3 regions of the Rothia sp. L_38 genome follow, and region 3 is predicted to be linked to each of the others. Evidence: predicted binding sites of a transcription regulator. Region 3 holds the regulator's gene; each other region holds the start of a gene.
The links. The regulator HrcA, encoded in region 3, represses chaperone genes, less so after heat shock. The targets are predictions, from matches to a motif close to TTNGCACTCGNNNNNNNCGAGTGCNAA.
Positions count from the first base shown of each region.

Region 1: the regulator HrcA is predicted to act here: its motif matches at 1,378-1,404, upstream of groL (chaperonin GroEL).
Region 2: the regulator HrcA is predicted to act here: its motif matches at 1,630-1,656, upstream of groES (co-chaperone GroES).

Region 1 is NZ_JBOEQD010000005.1:90,050-94,222, forward strand. Features, by position in the region: gene ACRCJM_RS05165 (uracil-DNA glycosylase) at 1-95, opposite strand, end outside; gene ACRCJM_RS05170 (DUF3263 domain-containing protein) at 158-400, shown strand; gene ACRCJM_RS05175 (LytR C-terminal domain-containing protein) at 500-1,246, shown strand; gene groL (chaperonin GroEL) at 1,574-3,199, shown strand; gene ACRCJM_RS05185 (hypothetical protein) at 3,430-3,591, shown strand; gene rlmC (23S rRNA (uracil(747)-C(5))-methyltransferase RlmC) at 3,710-4,173, shown strand, end outside.
Region 2 is NZ_JBOEQD010000001.1:117,531-121,703, forward strand. Features, by position in the region: gene ACRCJM_RS00535 (class I SAM-dependent methyltransferase) at 1-119, opposite strand, end outside; gene ACRCJM_RS00540 (MFS transporter) at 261-1,178, opposite strand; gene ACRCJM_RS00545 (hypothetical protein) at 1,154-1,495, opposite strand; gene groES (co-chaperone GroES) at 1,762-2,049, shown strand; gene groL (chaperonin GroEL) at 2,105-3,700, shown strand; gene ACRCJM_RS00560 (acyltransferase family protein) at 3,918-4,173, shown strand, end outside.
Region 3 is NZ_JBOEQD010000012.1:16,973-21,145, forward strand. Features, by position in the region: gene ACRCJM_RS09565 (16S rRNA (uracil(1498)-N(3))-methyltransferase) at 1-183, opposite strand, end outside; gene dnaJ (molecular chaperone DnaJ) at 193-1,323, opposite strand; gene hrcA (heat-inducible transcriptional repressor HrcA) at 1,370-2,362, opposite strand; gene ACRCJM_RS09580 (DUF3097 family protein) at 2,539-3,396, shown strand; gene ACRCJM_RS09585 (DUF4870 domain-containing protein) at 3,555-3,971, shown strand; gene hemW (radical SAM family heme chaperone HemW) at 4,060-4,173, opposite strand, start outside.

The DNA.
Region 1 (4,173 bases), on a different contig from region 3:
AGGAAGTTCCCCATAGCTCGAATCTGAGGCTCCACCGGGGCGAGGGCTTGAGCCCAGTCAGGGGACATAATCTCATGCAGGGGACGGGCAGGCACAGTACTCCTTGAAAGGGATGCGGTATTCTCCCTACTAAGACTAGACCACTGAAAGTTAAGAGATGAGCAGCGAGACCACCGAACCCGCAGAGGGCTTGAGCGAGCTTGAGGTAGCTATTCTCAATCTCGAGAAAAAACGCTTCAAATACCAGGGCAGCAAAGAACAGGCTATTACCCGTACTCTGGGGCTTACCCCGGTTGCCTACTATCAGCAGCTCAACGCTCTTATCGACAACCCCAAGGCAGTTGCCGCCGAACCCGTGCTCACCCGCCGCCTACGGCTCAAGCGCGATGCCCTAACCTAAGCCTCTTAGCCGGTAGGGAGCGTGAGCCCGCTTCACCGGCACCTAGCGTGTACCCTAGTAACTAAAAGCCCGCCACCGCGCACAATCATGAGGACGCCCGTGAACAGCTACCCCCGCGATGAGTTTGACGACATCGATGAGAACAACGCCCGCCGCGGCGCCTATCGCGGTGCTGTTAACGATACTGCGACGTCCCGCGCTGGTCTGCTCGCTATTATTGTTAGCGGCGTGCTGGCCCTCATCGTGGGTGGCACCATGTACGTGATCTCTCCGCGCACCGCCGCCCCCGAGGCGTCCGGCTCAACCAGTGCCACCGCTACCGCATCGGCAAGCCCGAGCGCTGAAGCTACTCCCACCACTAACCCTTCTAGCGTGACCGTTGAGGTGTATAACTCCAGTGCACCTGCTGGCGCTGCTGCCCAGGCTACCGCAGCCCTCGAAGAGGCCGGCTACACCGTTACCTCTACCGCTAACTGGGCAGGAGCCTACACAGCGGAGTCTTTGGTGTACTTCGCCACCGGGGCCTCCTCAGAAGCTAACGAAATAGCCGACACCCTGGGCCTGCCCACCATCGCCCAGGACTACCAGGCTGAGACCGGTCTCGTCTACGTGGTGCTCGGAGCCGACTTTGACCCCACCAGCCTGCCTGGGGCGCCGTCCTCACCTTCAGCTACTGCCCAAGAAACTGCCGATAGCGGCACCGGAGCGGCAGAGATAGGGCCTAACCCCGGTATACCCACCTCCGTTGATCGCTATAGCTATGACCCGGCCACCGCTACCTTCTACCTAGACCCCACCGGTAACTACATCTACGACTCAGCAACCGGCACCTACCAGCTAGGCTAGGGACGCTTACTCGCGGCCAGCGGACGTCCGCCTACCACCTGCCCGGCACCTCTTGTGCGCTGTGGGCGATTAAGGCTCAGCTGGGGGAGCAATAGGTTTGCGCCCCTAGAGCTCAAGTGCCAAGATTGGTATTAGCACTCAGAGGCTTCGACTGCTAAATCATGTGCTAGGTTTAGCCGCCGAACCGCTCTTGAGTAAAACACCTGAAGCGATGCTCTGGTGAGGCGCACCCTACCCGCCCCGACGGCGAGAGATGGGCTGCGCCGTCCGTCGCGGGCACCGAAGAATCGCGCTCACCCCGAATGTTCCAGAAGGAGCGAAAGCCATATGGCAAAGCTGATTGCTTTTGATGAAGAGGCACGCCGCGGTCTTGAAAAGGGTCTGAACACCCTAGCAGACGCAGTGAAGGTAACCCTCGGCCCCCGCGGTCGCAACGTTGTACTGGAGAAGGCCTGGGGCGCACCCACCATCACCAACGACGGTGTTTCCATCGCCAAGGAAATCGAACTCGAAGACCCCTACGAAAAGATCGGCGCAGAGCTGGTCAAGGAAGTCGCCAAGAAGACCGACGACATCGCCGGTGACGGCACCACCACCGCAACCGTCCTGGCTCAGGCTCTCGTCCGCGAAGGCCTGCGCAACGTCGCCGCTGGCGCCGACCCCCTCTCCCTCAAGCGCGGCATCGAAAAGGCTGTAGAAGCCGTCACCGCCGAACTGCTGGAGTCAGCTAAGGAAGTAGAAACCGAAGAAGAGATCGCTGCAACCGCATCTATCTCAGCCGGCGACCCCGAAATTGGTAAGCTGATTGCCCAGGCCATGGAAAAGGTCGGCAAGGAAGGCGTCATCACCGTCGAAGAGTCCAACACCTTCGGCCTGACCCTGGAACTGACCGAGGGTATGCGCTTCGACAAGGGCTTCCTCTCCGGCTACTTCGTCACCGACGCTGACCGCCAGGAAGCTGTTCTTGAAGACCCCTACATCCTGATCGTTAGCTCCAAGATTTCTAACGTCAAGGACCTCGTCCCCGTCCTCGAAAAGGTCATGCAGTCCGGTAAGCCCCTGCTGATCGTCGCTGAGGACGTCGAGGGCGAAGCTCTGGCTCTGCTGGTACTCAACAAGATGCGCGGTTCCATCAAGTCTGTAGCTGTTAAGGCTCCCGGCTTCGGCGACCGCCGTAAGGCCCAGCTGGCCGACATCGCTATTCTCACCGGCGGCCAGGTCATCACCGAAGAGGTCGGCCTCTCTCTCGACACCGCAACCATCGACCTGCTCGGCCAGGCCCGCAAGGTTGTTGTCACCAAGGACGAGACCACCATCATCGAGGGCGCCGGCGATGCCGACGCTATCGAGGGTCGCGTAGCCCAGATCCGCGGTGAAATCGCTAACTCTGATTCCGACTACGACCGCGAGAAGCTGCAGGAGCGCCTGGCCAAGCTGGCTGGCGGCGTTGCAGTTCTCAAGGCAGGTGCCGCTACCGAGGTTGAACTCAAGGAACGCAAGCACCGCATCGAGGACGCCGTCCGCAACGCTAAGGCAGCCGTTGAAGAGGGCATCGTCCCCGGCGGCGGCGTAGCCCTGATTCAGGCCGGCGTTAAAGCCTTCGAGAAGCTGGAACTTTCCGGCGACGAAGCAACCGGTGCCAACATCGTCCGCGTCGCTATCGATGCCCCCCTTAAGCAGATCGCCTTCAACGCAGGCCTGGAGCCCGGCGTTGTTGTCGACAAGGTCCGCAACCTGCCCGCAGGTACCGGCCTGAACGCTGCAACCGGCGAATACGAAGACCTCATGGCAGCAGGTATCAACGACCCCGTGAAGGTTACCCGCTCTGCCCTGCAGAACGCTGCCTCCATCGCCGGTCTCTTCCTGACCACCGAGGCCGTCGTTGCCGACAAGCCCGAACCTGCAGCAGCAGCTGCTGCCCCCGACATGGGTGGCATGGGCGGCATGATGTAATTACGTCCGCCTGAGAAAACCGGTTCATTTCCGGTTCCTCACGTGCTGTAAGCTCCGCCACTTCTTGCCCCTGGTAAGGAGTGGCGGAGTTTTTACACCCTTCTGAAAATATGACTAAAAATTTTAGATAATAGTATTGCACTTCACGCCAGTCTGTGGGTATGCTTTAAATCACTAAAGAGGTCTTCTCTTACTTTTATTCATCAGTATCAAAGGCGAAACTGAAAGGTGTGAGGCATATGGTTACCATTGTCGATCTTGTTCTCTACGCAATCATCGTGGGGCTCTTGGCAATGTTGCTTGTTGCCTACGCATCCGACGGCTGGACCAAGCTCGAGAAGAAGAGCGCTGAGGCTCTCCATCGCGATCTTGCATTTGGTGCAGGTGGCTAAGAGTTAATAGTGATTGTGTTTTCCTGGAACCGGCGTCTCGGCAACGAGGCGCCGGTTTCTCTATACCCAAAGCTCCATCTATACGACCGGTGGCAGGGAGCTGTAAAATAGTGAAGTTATGCGTTGCCACTACTTCGATGCCGGCCTCTGCCGCTCATGCTCTCTACTTGAAACCCCCTACACCAATCAGTTAGCGGGTAAACAGCATGACGCCCAGACCCTGCTCGAACCCTGGGCGAGCCTCAGCTGGCTCCCACCTGTAGCAAGCGCAGACCAAGCCTTCCGCAACAAGGCCAAGCTGGTTGTAGGAGGAACCTCCCAGCAGCCCACCCTCGGTATTCTCGACAGGCAGGGGCAGGGCATTGACCTCACCGACTGCCAGCTTTATCTGCCCGCAATTAGCCGGGCCATACCCGTCCTTGCTGACCTGATCCAGCGGGCTGACCTTACCCCCTACAGCGTTCAGAAGCGCAAAGGGGAACTTAAAAACATTCTGGTGACCGCTTCCGATAGCGGCGAACTGATGGTCCGCTTCGTTCTGCGTTCCAAGAAACTCATTGTTGCGCTCAAACGAGAACTGCC
Region 2 (4,173 bases), on a different contig from region 3:
GTCCGCAGCTTGCTGACGGCTTGGAGGGAATCAGCCGGCTGATAGGGCACTAGCTGGTCTAGGACTGCTAGCTGGTCGGCGGAGAAAGGCTGGGCACCGGCGCGGGGGAAAGAGGTCATGTATCTAGTTTAAGGGTGAGGTGGGGAAGACCCGCTGAAAGCCGACTGGCTGGGTCTGGCGTGAATCGGGCGAGCCTCCAGGGCGAGCCCGAGAGGATCAGTCGGCGCAAGCGGGTCTACCCCGCCCCGTCCCCAACCAATTTAAGTTCCAGAACGCGCTTCGTCCTGCCCCTTATCTGCCCTTCTTCCCGTGGGTAGCTTGGTGATGGGCTGAGTGGCCAGAGCCCAGAGGGCACCGCCGAGGGCGCTGGAACCGATGGCGGTAAAGGCTACCGGGAGGGAAGAAACCAGCATGATGCCTGAGATAGCCAGGGGCCCAGCGACAATGGCGACCTGGGAGAACATCGACCAGATGGAGAGGAACTTAGCCCGCCCTACGTTGGGGGAGAGGTCTGCCCCGATGGTCATATTGATGCCAGCTCCGAAACCGTTGCCGATGGCCATGAGGGTAAGCCCCGCGATGAAGCCTGCGCTGGTGGGCGCTAGAGGGACGAGAAGGAAGCCGGCCCCAAAAAGGCCGAGGCAGAGGGCGAGGACAGCGGAGCGTCCAACCCGGTCTTTGAGGTAGCCGCCGGGAACCATGAGAAGCATTTCGAGGGCAGAGCTCAGGGCAACTGCCAGGGCGATTTGGGAGTCGCTCCATCCCAGGTGCAGGCCCCACAGGGCCAGGACGATGGGCTGGGTGACGCGGGCGACCGCCAGGGTGATGATACCCAGTCCCGCTACCCACACTGCCGGCCAGCGGACAGCCAGGGCTAAATCTTCATCGGTGCGGTTGGAGCGGGCCGTACTGGTGGCGGTGTCGAAGCGCTGGTTGAGCTTACGGATGCGCAGGCAGAGGGTGGCTGAGGCTACGAGCAGGAGGGCGACTAGGAAAACCGTCCATAGAGGGAGCCAGATCAGCAGGAGGGCTGAGAGAAGAGGCCCTGCAAGGGCACCTGCCCGCTGGGCTCCGCCTAGGGAGGTCATGGCTTTGCCGCGGTCTTGGGTGTCGACAGTTTCAGCCAGTACCGATTGCCGGGCCAGACCCCAGGCTACAGTGGCAGGGACTCGGGCCATATGAGCGAAAAAGTAGAGCCACAGTGCCCCAGCCAGGGGCAGAGCCAAGGAGATTGCAGAGAGAGGGTGAGGGCACCGGCTGCGCTGAGGGTTGCCAGGGTCATGGCGCGTTTATCGCCCACCCGGTCGATAGTAGCCCCTACCGGGACGGTGCAGAAGAGGGCCAGGACGCCTGAGGCGGCTACCAGCAGGGAGGCCAGTTCGGGGGAGGCCCCCAGCCTGATGGCTGCCAGAATCTGGATGGGAACGACGGCCCCGAAACCAGCGGCAAAGAGGAAGGAGGGAACGAGCACCGGCCAGAAGATGAGTTTGAGCATGGTTGCCTTTCTTCCGGGGCGAAAGTCACGTCGACCTGTATTTTAGGGTACAACAGTCCGAGTCGGGACGGTGCGCTGTCTGCGAAACCTGCGCCTTATCTTGCCCACCGGGGGTGAGGGGAATAAAGTTTTAGTTAGCACTTGACCGCTGACAGTGCTAAAAGGCAGCCGGTAGCACCGCGACGATACCGGCCTTGCTTACTTAGCGCGTCATGGTCACCCCCGAAAGTTTTACGCTGAGAACCCACTCAAAGGAGTACCTCACCATGGCTATCAAGCCCCTCGAAGACCGCATTGTTGTTCAGATCGTCGAAGCAGAGCAGACCACCGCATCCGGCCTGGTCATCCCCGATACCGCCAAGGAAAAGCCCCAGGAGGCTAAGGTTATCGCTGTTGGCCCCGGCCGCATCGACGACAAGGGCAACCGCATCCCCGTTGACGTAGCTGAAGGCGACGTTGTCATCTTCTCCAAGTACGGTGGCACCGAAGTTAAGTACGGTGGCGCTGAGTACCTGATCCTGTCAGCCCGCGACGTCCTGGCTGTCGTTTCCTAAGTTTTCGCTGTTTCTACCGCACAAAACACGAAACACGAGAAAGAAGTAAGGATTCATGGCAAAGCAGCTTGAATTCAATGATGATGCGCGCAAGCACCTGCAGGCAGGTGTCGATAAGCTCGCCAATGCTGTCAAGGTAACCCTGGGCCCCCGCGGCCGTAACGTGGTGCTTGATAAGCAGTGGGGCGCCCCCATCATCACCAACGACGGTGTGTCGATCGCCCGCGAGATTGAACTGGAAAACCCCTACGAAAACCTGGGTGCCCAGCTCGCTAAGGAAGTCGCCACCAAGACCAACGATGTTGCCGGCGACGGTACCACCACCGCGACCGTCCTTGCCCAGGCTCTGGTATCTGAGGGCCTGCGTAATGTCACCTCGGGCGCTGCCCCCGGTGAGGTCAAGCGCGGCATCGAGACCGCCACCAAGCTGGTCTCAGAGCGCCTGCTGGCTAACGCCCGCGAGGTAACCGGCGAAGAAGTTGCCCACGTAGCAGCTATTTCTGCCCAGTCACCCCAGATCGGTGAACTGCTCTCTGAAGCCTTCAGCAAGGTGGGCCAGGACGGCGTTATCACCATCGAGGACGGCTCCACCACCGAGATTGAACTCGAAGTCACCGAGGGTATGCAGTTCGATAAGGGCTACCTCTCACCCTCCTTTGTGACTGACCCTGAGCGCGCCGAAGCTGTTCTGGAGAACACCGCGATTCTGCTCTACCAGGGCAAGATTTCAACCGTGGCTGAGATTATGCCCGTGCTTGAGAAGATTGTTCAGGCTAAGAAGCCCCTGACCATCATCGCCGAAGACGTGGATGGCGAAGCTCTCTCCACCCTGGTGGTTAATAAGCTCCGCGGCAACCTTGACGTCGTAGCGCTGAAGGCACCCGGTTTTGGCGACCGCCGCAAGGCAATTTTCCAGGACCTGGCTATCCTCACCGGCGGCACCGTCATCACCGGCGAACTGGGTATCTCCCTGGATGCCGTTACCCTGGATCAGCTCGGTTCAGCCCGCCGCGTGACCGTCACCAAGAACAACACCACCATCGTTGATGGCGGCGGTACCTCTGAGGCCGTTGCCGAGCGTGTCGACCAGCTCCGAGCCGAAATTGAGCGTGTGGACTCCGAATGGGACCGTGAGAAGCTCAAGGAACGCCTGGCTAAGCTGGCTGGTGGCGTGGGCGTCATCAAGGTGGGTGCTGCAACCGAGGTTGAGGCCAAGGAACGCAAGCACCGCATTGAGGACGCCGTATCCTCCACCCGTGCCGCTCTGGAAGAGGGCATTGTCGCCGGTGGCGGTACCGCCCTCGTCCATGCCCTGGCAGCCCTGGACGGCGTTGAGCTTGACTCTCGCGACGCCCAGGTCGGTGTGGAGATCGTCCGCCGCGCCCTGGTTCAGCCCCTGCGCTGGATTGCCGAGAACGCAGGTGAGGACGGCTATGTGGTCACCTCCCGCGTAGCCGACATGCCCATCGGTCACGGCTTCAACGCCGCCACCGGTGAGTACGAGGACCTGATTGCCCGCGGCGTCATCGACCCCGTCAAGGTCACCCGTTCAGCCCTGGAAAACGCGGCCTCCATCGCTGCCCTGGTGCTGACCACCGAGACCCTGGTTGTTGAAAAGCCCGAAGAGAAGGACGAGGACGAGGCCAAGTAAAGGCCCCGTCCCCGCACTCAAGGCCTTACCGGGCCACTTGAGGCAGAACAACCCCTGCCCCTACCGTGACTAACACCGTAGGGGCAGGGGTTTGCTTTTTAAAGCAAATTTTCAGTCACCGGGAGTAAGATTTTTAACTCGGTGTCTTCCTGCCAGTTACCTTTCAATAACTGACTTTCTGGCACCAGATGATTGCCAGCAAAGGAGGTAGACCGCAGTGCCCCGCCCCGCATCCGAGCCCACACCAGCCACAGGTACCATCGCAACCGTCACTCATTCAGCAGAACGGGCCTGGCGCCCCGAGATTCAGGGCCTGCGCGCGCTCGCCCTGCTGCTGGTGGCTGCCTACCATTTCTGGTTTGGTCGGGTATCGGGCGGTGTTGATGTCTTCCTGCTGATTTCGGCCTTCCTCTTAACCGGGTCCTTTGCCCGCAAGATAGAGCAGGGCAAGCTGGTAGGGCCGGGCACCTGGT
Region 3 (4,173 bases):
ACCCAGCTCAGTAACCCGGGTGATAGCGCGGTTACCCTCACCGTCTACTACGTCGAGCCCTTCCCCAAGCTCCGGACGTTTGACGAGGGCATGGTGCCCCTCGTCGCCGGTCAGGTGCAGGGTGGCACCTGGCGTCAGGGCAGCTAGCTCGTCAGGTTCGATGTAGTAGACAGCGTTGCTCATGGAATCGTCCTATTTGAGGTGGTCTTTGAGGCGGGAGAAGAAGCCGCCCTGCTTATGGGTGACGGTTTCGCTGACCTGCAGGTCCTCGCCGCGAAGCTCGGAGAACTGCTTGAGCAGGTTCTTCTGTTCCTCGGTGAGGTCGGTGGGGGTGCGCACCTCAATCTGTACACGGATGTCGCCGCGGCCGCCGCCGCGCAGGTGGGTGACGCCCAGGTCCTTGAGGGTGACCACGTCACCTGACTGGGTTCCGGTGGGAATCTGTACCTGCTGGGGGCCGTCGAAGGTGTCGAGGGTGATGGTGGTGCCCAGGGCCGCTGCGGTCATGGACACACCGACGGTAGCTACCAGGTCATCGCCGTCCCGGCTGAAGGTGGGGTCGGGGTTGACGCGCAGCTCAACGTAGAGGTCGCCGTTGGGGCCGCCTGCGGTACCGGCTTCACCCTGGCCTGCCAGGCGGATGCGGGCGCCATTGGTGACGCCGGCGGGAATTTTGATGGTGAGGGGCTTGCGTTCCCGCACGCGGCCTTCGCCGTAGCATTCAGCGCAGGGGTGCTTGATGACGGTGCCGAACCCGCGGCAGGTGGGGCACTCAACGGGCTGCACGACGGTGCCCAGAATTGACTGGACCTGGCGCTGCATGTAGCCCTGGCCGTGGCAGGTGTCGCAGGTTTCGGGGTGGGTGCCCTCGGCGGTTCCTTCGCCCTTGCAGAGGTCACAGGTAACGGCGGTATCAACGGTGATGGGCTTGTTGGTGCCGAAGACGGCATCTTTGAGGTCGATCTTGACGTTGATGAGGGCGTCCTGGCCCTGGCGGACGCGGCTCTGGGGGCCGCGCGGGGCAGAGTTGAAGAAGGTATCGAAGATATCTTGGAAGCCGCCAAAGCCCCCGCCGAAGCCGCCTGCTCCTGCACCGAAGCCACCGGCGGTGCCGTTTTCGTTGCCGGTCTGGTCGTAGATGCGGCGCTTTTCGGGGTCAGAGAGCACATCGTGGGCGAGGGAGACGCGCTTGAACTCCTCGGCAGCTTCTTCCGAAGGGTTGATGTCGGGGTGCAACTGGCGGGCCTTCTTACGGTAGGCCTTCTTGATTTCTTCGGGGCTGGCATCGCGTGAGACGCCGAGGGTTTCGTAGTGACTGCTCACTGGTTCTCTCTTTCGATGGGCTGGTTTAAAGGGGGTAGGCGCAGGGCTAGGCCTGGCCCAAAATCTTGGATAGGTAGCGGGCTACGGCGTTGACCTTGGAGACGGTGCTGGTGTAGTCCATGCGGGTGGGGCCAACGACTCCCACGTGGGCAGCTCCCCCGGGCCCGTAGCTACTGGCGACGACCGAGGTTTCGGCTAGGGATTCGCTGCGGTTCTCAGAGCCGATACTCACGGCAAATCCGCGTTCATCGTGGTCTAGGTCGGTGAGTAATTTGAGTAGCACAACCTGCTCTTCTAGGGCATCGAGCACCGGGGCGATGCTGCCTCTAAAATCTACGGTCGAGGCGGCAAGGTAGGAGGTACCCGCAATCAGCACCTGAGAAGAGGCACCCTGGGCGGCGAGCAGGTGCAGGGCCTCGGTGAGGGTGCCGAGCAGGTTATTGCCGGGGGCGGACGCCGGTGCTGCGGCTATGCTGTCGAGCGTACGGTTGGCGTAGAGGTCAAGGAGCTGTTGGCGGGCTACTGCAAGCTCTTCGGGGCTGTGGGCAAGGGTGAGGGTGCGCTGGTTGACCTGGCCGGAGTCGGTAATAAGAATCAGCAGCACCGTGGTGCTGGAGAGGGAGACCAGCTCGATATGGCGCACGCTGGTAGCCGGGCCGGTGGGGTACTGCACCATAGCTACCTGGTGGGTGAGCGATGAGAGCAGACGCACGCTGGTCTTCATCATCTCATCAACGCTTTCGGCGCTATCGAGCAGGGTGTGAATTGCCCGTTTTTCAGCGTCAGAGAGGGGCTGTAGGGACGATATCTGGTCAACGAAAAGTCGGTAGCCCCGGTCGGTGGGCACTCGCCCGGCACTGGCATGAGGAGCCTGGATCAGGCCCTGCTCTTCGAGGGCTGCCATGTCGTTGCGCACGGTGGCGCTTGAGACCCCCAGCTGGTGCCGCTCGAGCAGGGTTTTAGACCCTACGGGCTCACGGGTGTGCACGTATTCTTCGACGATGGCTTGCAGAACTTGCAAGCGTCTCGGGTGGTTCACGGCACCTCCTGGGCTCATAGGTCTTCGCCTGGTGGGCGAAGAGGTCTGCGGGGCTAGATTAGCACTTGATGACCTTGAGTGCTAAGTTACCCGTTAACTCTAATACCACTGAACTAGAATCAGAACTCGGTACGCTGATGGCTAATGCGCTGGATGAGAGAGTGAGAGACACACCGATGGACTACCGCGATACCTGGGGTCAGGCTGACCTTACCTCCCACCATTCTGCCCTGCCCAAGGTACCTCTTGTCCCCGGCATGGTGCTAGAGGACGCCGCCACCGGCTTTGTGGGGGCGGCAGTGACCCTGCGGGCTACGGCGTCCGGCCCCCAGGTGGGCCTCGAAGACCGGCGGGGCCGTATCAAGTTCTTCCCCCTGGGCCCGGGGTTTTTGCTTGAGGGCCGCAGCATTGATCTGACCAAGCCTCAGCAGAAGCCTAAGACCGCTACACGGCAGGTTTCTCGGTCGGGGTCGGTTGCGGTGGAGAACGCTCCGGCACGGACGGCCAGGGCCAGCCGTATCTGGGTGGAGGGCGTGCACGATGCTGAGCTTATTGAGAAGGTCTGGGGCCACGACCTACGGGTTGAGGGTATCGTGGTGGAACCCCTGCACGGGGTCGACGATCTCGCCGCAGCCGTTGCAGGTTTTGGCCCGGCCTCCCACCGCAAACTCGGAATTCTGGTAGACCACCTGGTGGCAGGAAGTAAGGAAGAGCGAATCGCTCAAGAGGCCATGGCCGTGGCAGGTGCCCGCGATAACGTGCTGATTGTGGGCCACCCCTTTGTGGATATTTGGCAGGCCGTCAAGCCCCAGGTGCTGGGCGTGCAGGCCTGGCCCGAGGTCCCCCGCGGGGAAGACTGGAAGACCGGCATACTGCGGCGTTTCGGCCGGGCGGCAGAGACCCCCGAGGACGTCCGCGCCGGCTGGGATTCCATTCTCAAGAGGGTCAACTCCTACACCGACCTTGAACCAAGTCTCTTGGGGCCGGTAGAACACCTCATTGACTTCGTCACCCTTGACGGGCCAGCAGGCTAGAGCGGTTACAGCCGGTGTGACAAATATCGTCCTGCTCCCCCATAAATTCGTAGGCTTCACATATACCGCCCTCCCCTAGCTTTGACTAAAATTGTGTTTGATGGGATCACAGCCCGCACATCACTCATTCGCCCTTTCAACCTCAAAGAGAAGAATTCTTGAAGACCGCAACTGCACCTTCCTCGACCGCCTACAAGGGGTCATCTGCAACCGCTGCACACCTGTCTGTTAGCGCAGACCGAAATATCGCAACCGCTGCACACTTTGGGGGCGTGCTAGGTTGTATTCCCGCGGCCGTCATCTACTACCTCTACCGAGGCCGCGGCCCCTTCACCGAGCAGGAATCCCGTGAAGCTCTCGACTTCACCCTGCTGCCCACCCTGGTTCTGGCCGTCTCTATTATGCTCAGCAACATTCCGGCTATCGGCTGGCTCTTTGGCCTGATTGCTGCCCTGGCCTGGACCTACCTGGCTATCTCAGCTCTGATCGCCGGTGTAAAGGTAACCCGCGGCAACCCCTACCAGTACAAGGGCAATACCCGTCTTTTTAGCAAGCTCACTCGCCGCGGTAAGTAGGCACCCGGGTTGCTAAAACATGAAGGGGGCGGTCTGACTCAGCTGAGTCAGACCGCCCCCTTTCGTTTCCCCTGGTGGGGAAAAGCAGTTAGCTGTCAATATCGGGGAGGAGCTCCCTGGTCACCGCATCGCCCAGTAGGCGCCCCTGGAGGGTGAGCTGCACGCGTCCGCCCGCTCTTGCCTCGGGGTCAATCAAACCCTG